Linked DNA regions of Ammoniphilus sp. CFH 90114. The protein of the gene in region 1 interacts with the protein of each later gene in a pairwise test. Links are inferred from orthologs where the notes say so. Each region holds a gene or a part of one and is shown in the gene's direction. Other genes may lie near its edges.

Region 1 (4,094 bases):
GCATAAACCCGGAAGGCTGACAGATGAAGAGTTTGATGAGATTAAGAAGCATTCGGAGTACGGTTTTGAGCTTTTAAGAAAACAGGTAGATATCCCGCTTCTATCCGCTCATTGCGCCTTGCAGCATCATGAGAAATGGAATGGTAAAGGTTATCCAAGGGGATTAGCTGGAGAGCAAATTCATCCCTATGCCCGTACAATGGCTGTTGGCGATGTGTTTGATGCTCTTACGACACATCGTGTTTATCGTCGAGCTATGTTGCCGCATGAAGCAATGGAGATCATCTATGCTGATACGAATACCCATTTCGAGCAGGGGGTAGTAGAACTATTCCGCAGGACAATTGCGATTTATCCTGTAGGGGTAACCGTGAAGTTGAACTCCGGTGAGACCGCAGTTGTCGTAGGGTATAATGAGCACTCGCCAAGTCGTCCCTTAGTGAGAGTGATAAAGGATCCAGCAGGGAATCCATTAGCGTCTCATTATGAATTGGATTTATTAAAAGATCTTTCATGTATGATTATAGAATGTGACGCTATTCTTTAATATGGATATGAATAATATCGGAAGAATCGACAGATAATAAGACTCAAGATAAGATGAGGTTTCAAGCCACGTCTCTCTACATACTAATGTAGAGGGATTTGCATTTATTCCAAAATTTAAGTTCCTAAAATCCTTGAATCTACCGTGATGTTTATGTTATGCTTACTAAGCAACCAAATGAGGTTGTACCTTTTACTATCGTGTATAAGCTTGTCGTGCTAGATGGGGAGATGGCGGTGCCCTGTAACCCGCAATCCGCCTTAGCGGGGTTGAATTCCCATTGAAGGTGCGCTTCATGTAAGGTCTGCCTTATGCAAGTGGTGTTGACAACTGGGTCCTGCGCAACAGGAACCCATGAACCTGGTCAGGTCCGGAAGGAAGCAGCCATAAGTGGATCATTCTGTGTGCCGCAGGGTAGCCTGGTTCGAGCTAACTACATGAGTAACGCTTGGTTGGTCGTATCGACAATGGGTGCACGGCATAATTTTTATAGAAGGACTATCCTCTAGAAGGATAGTCCTTTTTACATACCAAAAAAAGCCTATGATGGTTTGTTAATTTAAAAACATCTATAGTATACTTATACTATTGAATATGAGATTTGGAGTGTCCATTATGGCATACCGAGCGTTATACCGGGTATTCCGTCCACAGACGTTTCAGGATGTGGTAGGTCAGGAGCATATCACCAAAACATTACAGAATGCATTAAGAGAACAAAGATTTTCACATGCATACTTGTTCAGTGGACCAAGGGGAACAGGGAAGACTAGTGCGGCCAAGATTCTGGCCAAAGCGGTCAATTGTCAACAAGGACCTGCTCCAGAGCCTTGTAATGAGTGTGCAGCTTGTAAAGGAATTACAGAGGGTTCGGTTGTCGACGTCATAGAGATTGATGCCGCATCTAATCGTGGTGTTGAAGAAATTCGTGACGTTCGAGACAAGGTTAAATATGCCCCTTCTGAAGTCCGCTTTAAAGTGTACATTATTGATGAAGTACACATGTTAACAACAGAGGCTTTCAACGCCCTGCTTAAAACATTAGAAGAACCTCCAGGGCATGTTATTTTTATTTTGGCTACTACAGAGCCACACCGTCTTCCTGCTACTATTATTTCGCGTTGCCAGAGATTTGACTTTCGAAGCATCTCGGCTAAGGCAATGATGGATCGTCTTCGCTATATTGCAGCTACGGAGAATGTGGAGATATCGGATCAGGCTCTTGCCTTGATGTCTCGTGTATCTGAAGGTGGGATGCGCGATGTATTAAGCCTTTTTGATCAAGTTCTCTCGTATTCAGGGAATAAAGTAGAAGTAGACGACGTCATTTTGGTTACTGGTGTTGTATCCCAGTCGGTGCTTGCAGAGGTTACTGAACTCGTTCGTCAAAAGAATGCCTCTGGGTTACTGGAAGTACTACAACGAGTCATTTCAGAAGGGAAAAACTCTGAGCAGTTCCTTAATGATCTTCTGATGTATTTCCGAGATCTCTTGTTGTATAAGACAGCTCCTAAGTTAGATGAGTTGCAACACCGCCTCATGGGTGATGACCAATTCCATGGATTGTCACAAAGCTTCACTCATCCCTTCCTCTATTCTATAATTGAAAAGTTGAGCAAGGTAAGCCAAGACATGAAGTGGGCTAGTCATCCTAAGATTGTTCTAGAAATGGGACTAATTCGTTTGTTAGAATCTGAAGGGAACTCTGAACAACCTAAAGAGGCAGCAACGAATGCTAGTGTGGAAGATCTTCTCCAGAGAATTAATCAACTTGAACAAAGATTAAATCAAGTGGGCCAAGTGGCAGTTAGTACGCCCGCAGCGGAGGTCATGGAAACCCCACGAAAAGAAGCGATGAGACGTGTAGGTATGCCTTCAACAGTGAGGATTTCAGAAAACCGTATTCGGGAAGTGGCTGCGGGGTCTGAACCTGAAGGGTTAAGGAAAATAACCGGCCTATGGTCAGATGTCTTGAATCGAATTAAGAAGAAGAAAATTCAGGTTCATGCGTGGCTCTTAGATGGAGTACCAGTTGCTGTTGGTTCAGGGGGATTAGTTGTCAGCTTTAAGAGTGCGATCCACCGGGAGACAACAGAGAAGCCTCAACACCGTCAAATTATCGAAGAAGTGTTACAGTCGGTGTGGGGACAGAGGCTTGATCTTCTGACCTTGATGGAAAATCAATGGCAGGAAATCGAAGCTACAACAAGGTCTACAGGGGCATCAGAGCCCCAAGGCGAGGAGAATAAGGAAGAATCAGATCCATTTCTCGATGAAGCGATTAAACTAGTTGGTGAACATCTCATCCATATTAAGGATTAACAAGGAGGAAACAAAATGCGTGGCGGAATGGGAAATATGAATAATATGATGAAGCAAGTAAAGAAGATGCAAGAACAGATGATGAAGGCTCAAGAAGAGTTGAAGGAAAAGACAGTAGAAGGAACAGCTGGTGGCGGTGTGATTACCGTCGTTGTTAATGGCCACAAGGAAGTAAAAGATGTCAAAATTAAGCCTGAAGTCGTAGATCCTGATGATGTAGAAATGCTTCAAGACTTAATCCTTGCAGCGGTCAATGATGCTATGAAGCAAGTAGATGAAATAAACAATAAGGAAATGGGCAAGCTTACAGGTGGAATGAATATTCCAGGTTTGTTCTAGGGTGTCCTTAAGTGTATTATCCAGAACCCATTGCTAAATTAATTGAAGGATTCAGTAAACTACCGGGAATAGGCCCAAAAACGGCGACAAGACTCGCTTTTTTCGTCCTCACGATGAAAGAGGATGATTGTATGGACTTAGCAAGAGCCTTAGTAAATGCCAAGCGAAACCTCTTATACTGCTCCCACTGTCAAAATATTACCGACGTTGATCCGTGTTATATTTGCAGTGATAAGTCTAGAGATGCTTCTTGCATTTGTGTCGTTCAGGAACCTAAAGATGTTATTGCTATGGAAAAGACAAGAGAGTTTAAAGGGAAATATCATGTTCTTCATGGAGCGATCTCCCCAATGGATGGAATTGGGCCGGAAGATATTCGATTGCCGGAGCTGCTTAATCGATTGAAGGATGATCAGGTACAAGAACTTATTTTAGCTACGAACCCGAATATTGAAGGGGAAGCTACAGCGATGTATATCTCCCGACTGATTAAACCGTTCGGAATAAGAGTAACCCGAATCGCTCATGGTCTCCCGGTTGGTGGAGATCTAGAATATGCAGATGAAGTTACGCTCACGAAGGCCTTAGAAGGTCGAAGAGAATTATAGGAACTAGTCTTTATTGACTAGTTCTTTTTTTTGTGAGACAAGCGTACCCTGTAATGTGGAGGAGGGACGGCATATGATTAAGAAATTAAAAGAAAGTAGATTAGTAAAAAGTAAAGTATTGGAGGAGAGACGAAGACTGTTGCAGGGCATTGACCTGGCCCGAAGTCAATGGCAGTATGGGCAAATTCATCAGGATCATAATGGGGGGAAGTACCAGCTCTTAGACATCTTGGAACGACGATACATGTACCTCTACCAAATTGCCAAAAAAAGAAAGC
Region 2 (5,077 bases), on another replicon or contig:
AGGTGGAAAAACCATTCTTCAATCGCTCAAGTTTTGCGCGAGCCATGTCACGTTGATTGATGATCATTGTGATCAGCCTCCTTTAGTAACCTTTTCATGCTTTTGATTTTACACCATATTTTAGAATTTTTCGACGTGTTTGGTGATTATGTCACAATATTTTCGAAAAAAAGGTTTATGGAGTAGGCTGTTCGATCTTTGCGAATAGATATAAGTGCACCGTTTGATAGATCGTTATCGTCCTTAATTCAACCTTTACGGTGCGATCTCCTAATCGGTAAGTACGTTCCTTAAAGTGCTGACGAATTAATAGGTGCAAGTCATTGACGCTCTCAAGTGACTTTCCCTCTATGAACTTCATTTCTTGTCCAATTCGTTTCTGTAATTCTAACTCAATAAACTTATCATCTGGCTTTGGTTCCTCGAGATGAATTTCTATATTTTCCACGGTAAGCTTCCGTGGAGAGTTCGACTTGTTTTGTTCTTCGTGTTTTTTATTCAAGTTAATATAGTGCTGATTCTCGTTTTCTAGGGCCTTGAGCTGTAAGTGCAGTCTGTCCAACTCCTTTCCATAGAACAATAAGAAGATAAGAGCCCCTAGAACCATACCTAGGCAGAAAATCATCTCATACCGAATCCATTGTCTATAGGTTTGTCGACTTGGAATTCTCATTAGCCTTCGATCTTCCCGAGCCACTTAATGAGAACAAATCCGCTATAAGCTCCAGCGAAAGCACTAATAATTAAGATGATCTGTTTGATGATGTCAGATAACTGCCCATCGCTAAAGACACGTTCGATTTGCATAAACGAGTCGAAGGTTCCACCTAGTGCTCCAACAAGCCCCCATATTTTTAGCTTCTCCGATAGTGCCATCATATTGCTTAAGGGAGGCTGCCTGACAAGGAACGATCCCATAGCTCCCATTAAGGAACCACCTACGACGATGCCGAATGCAATGAAAAAATGGAGAATGACATTTGCTAGTAGAGTCAAGGATAACCACTTCCTTTTTAGTATCCTTATATTCTTATGGACAGGTATGGAGGATTATGATAATTGATTGGACACTTGATGTATAATAAAAGGCAAATCTTAAGCTTGATAGAGAGGGGAGAGACGTTTGGAGCGTTTTGTCCATTTGCGAGTCCATAGTGAATATAGCTTGCTAGAAGGGGCTTGCAGAATCGAAGCCCTTGTTAAAAAAGCTAAGGATCTAGGTATGGAGGCTTTGGCCATCACCGACTATGGAACAATGTACGGGATGATCCCATTTTATAAAAGCTGTCTGCGTCATGGTATTAAACCCCTTCTAGGAGTTACTATAGATGTCATTTCAGGGGACCTCCTTGATCGGGTACGGGATGAAAAACGTTATTCCCTGGTCATGATTGCAGAAAATAATAAAGGTTATCAAAATCTGCTGAAGCTCGTAACCGAGGCTCACACACGTACAACATACGGTAAGCCTAGAGTCAATAAGGCTCTACTGAAAAACTACGCAGAGGGCCTTATTGCATTCAGTTCCGGACCAACTGGAGAGATCCAGCACTATCTTCAGGATCGCAATATTTCTGCTGCTGCGGAGGCGGTGAGGGAATATGAAGCTATCTTCGGGCAGGGAAACTTTTACTTAGAATTGCAGGATCATGGTCTCGAAGACCAACGCATGCTGAATCAGAGATTGCTTCATTGCAGCAAGGAAACTGGTGTACCACTGATTGCGACAAACAGTGTTCACTATCTAGAAGCAGGGGATTCTTTAAATCATGATATTTTACTTTGCATTGGCAGTGGAAAGTTAATCACAGATTCGAGTCGCGTGAGATTTCCGAATGATCAATTCTACTTGAAGAGTCAACAAGATATGATAAAGCTCTTCCCCTATGCTAAGGAGGCTGTTCATAATACCGCGCTCATTGCTGATCGTTGCGAGGTAAAGATTCCGTTTGGTCAGTATATACTTCCTAAGTTTCCACTGCCTCTAGAAGATACGGCCCCCGCATATCTTAAGAGATTGTGTGAACAAGGACTAGTGAATCGTTACGGTACACCAACGGAAGAAGCGAGGCAGAGATTATCCTATGAGCTATCCGTGATTGAGAAGATGGGGTTCTCTGACTACTTTTTAATCGTCTGGGATTTCATGAGATTTGCCCATCAGCAGAAAATTGTTACGGGTCCTGGAAGGGGTTCTGCTGCGGGTAGCCTTGTAGCCTACACCTTGGATATTACGAATGTTGATCCATTAAAATATGAGCTGCTATTCGAAAGATTCCTTAACCCGGAACGAATTAGCATGCCGGATATTGATATTGACTTCGAAGTGGAAAGACGTGGGGAAGTCATCGAGTATGTATCGCAAAAATATGGAAGAGAATACGTAGCGCAGATTATTACCTTCGGAACGATGGCAGCTCGGGCGGCCATCCGTGATGTTGGGAGGGTAATGAACTACCCCGCAAATATAGTGGATCAAACGGCTAAATATATTTCTCAAGGGATGACGCTTGAGGAAGCGGTAAAGACAGTTCCTGAGTTAAAAAAAGCTTATGATGAGAGTGAAGTCGTTCAGAAGCTAATCGGCTTCGCCAAGGGAATTGAAGGTCTTCCTCGTCACGCAAGTACTCATGCTGCTGGAATTGTTATTTCCAAAGATCCTCTTACGAACTATGTACCCCTGCAGCAAGGAAATGAAGGTCATTCGCTTACCCAATATTCTATGGAGCACCTTGAGGAAATCGGTTTGCTTAAGATGGATTTCTTGGGGTTAAGAAATTTGACCATTATTGAATACACCTTAGATCTTATAAGAAGACATGCTGATCAGGAGTTTCAATTAACTCAAATTTCCCATGAGGATGAAAAAACGTATAAAATGCTTGCCCATGGTGATACAACCGGGATATTCCAGCTTGAATCTTCTGGGATGAGAAATGCTTTACGCGAAGTAAAGCCGACCTCTCTAGAGGATATCATCGCAATTCTGGCCTTATATCGCCCCGGGCCTATGGATATTATTCCGGACTTTGCTGCGGCAAAAAACGGGCGGAAGCAAGTAAGCTATATTCATGAAGATCTACGGCCTATCTTAAAAAATACGTATGGCTTTATCATTTACCAAGAACAAATTATGCAGATTGCATCGAAGATGGCTGGTTATTCCTTAGGAGAGGCTGATGTTTTGCGCCGTGCCGTATCCAAAAAGAAAAGAGACGTGCTGGAACAACAGCGGACACAATTTGTCTCGGGGTGTGTGCAGCAAGGTTACCCTGAGTCCATTGGACAAGAATTATATGATCTTATTGTGCGATTCGCGGATTATGGGTTTAATCGCAGTCATAGCGCTGCGTATAGTTTAATTGCTTATCAAATGGCTTACCTAAAAGCAAACTATCCTCAAGAATTCCTAACCGCTTGTTTAAGTCTAGCTGCAGGTAATGCTGTGAAGGTTGCTGAGTACGTTGAGGAAAGCAGAAAAAGAGGAATACCAGTTCTTCTTCCTGATATTAACGACAGTCAGTCTTTGTTCTCTATGAATGGAAAGGGTATCTTATTTGGCTTATCCGCAATAAAAAACGTGGGAGTACAAGCCGTGCAATTGATCTTACAAGAAAGAGAGCTAAGAGGAGCGTTTAGCAGTCTATCCGATTTTTGCCGGCGTGTGGATCCTAAGGTCAGCAATCGAAGAACACTAGAGGCCCTTGTACAGAGTGGTGCATTGGATCGTTTACCTGGACACCGCGCTCAAAAATTGTCCGTACTAGATGTTGTTATAGAAATTGGGCAAAATTTAAGAAAGAGTCAGTCGAATGGACAATTCAGCTTGTTTTCTAATGAACAGGCAAAGGAAAGTGAAGTGGACTTTCCAGAGATCCCTCCATTTACGAAAAAAGAGCTTCTCAATCTTGAGAAGGAACTTCTTGGTTTATTTGTGTCAGGGCACCCACTAGATGAGTATGATTCGATTCTCTACCGTAAGGAAATTACTCCCCTAAATAGCTTAGATCAAAGTCTACATGGTAAACAGAATGTCATGGTCGCAGGCATGGTGGTGGAGTGCAGAGTGATTAATACTCGTAAAGGAGTACCGATGGCCTTTGCTACGCTAGAGGACAAGGTGTCTGGACTTGAGATGGTGGTTTTTCCAAACGTATATGAAAAAGATCCTTCTCTGTGGAAGCGAGGCAAGTTACTCGTCGTTCAAGGGAAAGTGGAAAGCCAAGAAGATCAGGTCAAGCTGATTGTACAGAGAGCGTGGGATATGTTAAGCCTGCCGCTATCGAGTTCTGAGCCAAGGAAGAAAGCTCTTTTCATTCGACTCTCAGAAGAGGTGGAGAAATCAAGTAAATTGCTAGATGTCCAAAGCGCGGTACTAAATTATTCCGGAGTCTCAGAGGTTTATCTGTATTATGAGACAAGCAAGGAAACCAAAAAGCTTCAGGAAAAATATAACGTTGAGATTCATCCGACTTTGATTGAAGATCTTGAAAACCTTGTCGGCAAGGGATCAGTAATCGTGAAAGAATGGGCGAAATAGTGACCTGACGCAATAGGTCGGAAATTATCGATTAATTTACAGTTTACTTGGGCATAACTTCTGCTATAATTATGGAAAAGAAACAAGTGGTCAGACCACTTCGGTAAGGAGAGGGTAACCCGTGTCCAAACTACGTGAGGCAGCTCTGCAAATGCATAAAGAAAGTCAAGGCAAACTTGGAGTGCACTCTAAGGTTGCAGTAAAGAATGCACAAGACCTAAGTCTTGCTTATTCTCCTGGCGTTGCAGAACCTTGCAAAGAGATCTTTGAAGACGAGAGTAAAGTCTATGACTACACTATGAAGGGAAATCTAGTTGCTGTAGTTTCGGACGGAACGGCTGTATTAGGATTGGGAAATATCGGGCCGCAGGCGGCGATGCCGGTAATGGAAGGTAAAGCCGTATTGTTTAAGTCTTTTGCGGGTGTCGATGCTTTCCCACTTTGCTTATCCACTTCAGATGTGGACAAGATTGTAGAAAGTGTGAAAATGTTAGCTCCAACCTTTGGAGGCGTTAATCTTGAAGATATTGCTGCACC

Evidence for each region. The genes of interacting proteins can lie anywhere in the genome.
Region 2: the proteins of dnaX (region 1) and EIZ39_RS18880 interact in binary tests that used the Escherichia coli proteins (3 or more experiments, as listed by UniProt). The link is inferred for Ammoniphilus sp. CFH 90114 from one-to-one orthologs.

Annotation. Positions count from the first base shown.
Region 1 is NZ_SDLI01000003.1:347,621-351,714, forward strand. Bases 525-3,515 are described here. They hold dnaX (DNA polymerase III subunit gamma/tau), read left to right. Parts: upstream 525-1,162; coding sequence 1,163-2,869; downstream 2,870-3,515. Other genes in these bases: EIZ39_RS09355 (HD-GYP domain-containing protein), read left to right, coding at 525-547; EIZ39_RS09370 (YbaB/EbfC family nucleoid-associated protein), read left to right, coding at 2,897-3,208; recR (recombination mediator RecR), read left to right, coding at 3,220-3,515. Also shown: more of EIZ39_RS09355, read left to right, coding at 1-524; more of recR, read left to right, coding at 3,516-3,816; EIZ39_RS09380 (hypothetical protein), read left to right, coding at 3,890-4,094. UniProt on the Escherichia coli protein: Part of the beta sliding clamp loading complex, which hydrolyzes ATP to load the beta clamp onto primed DNA to form the DNA replication pre-initiation complex.
Region 2 is NZ_SDLI01000009.1:62,577-67,653, reverse strand. Bases 767-4,740 are described here. They hold EIZ39_RS18880 (DNA polymerase III subunit alpha), read left to right. Parts: upstream 767-1,123; coding sequence 1,124-4,540; downstream 4,541-4,740. Other genes in these bases: ystJ (NADP-dependent malic enzyme), read left to right, coding at 4,662-4,740; EIZ39_RS18885 (YtrH family sporulation protein), read right to left, coding at 767-996. In the rest of the region: EIZ39_RS18895 (YtzJ family protein), read right to left, coding at 1-67; EIZ39_RS18890 (sporulation membrane protein YtrI), read right to left, coding at 176-673; more of EIZ39_RS18885, read right to left, coding at 673-766; more of ystJ, read left to right, coding at 4,741-5,077. UniProt on the Escherichia coli protein: DNA polymerase III is a complex, multichain enzyme responsible for most of the replicative synthesis in bacteria. This DNA polymerase also exhibits 3' to 5' exonuclease activity. The alpha chain is the DNA polymerase catalytic subunit.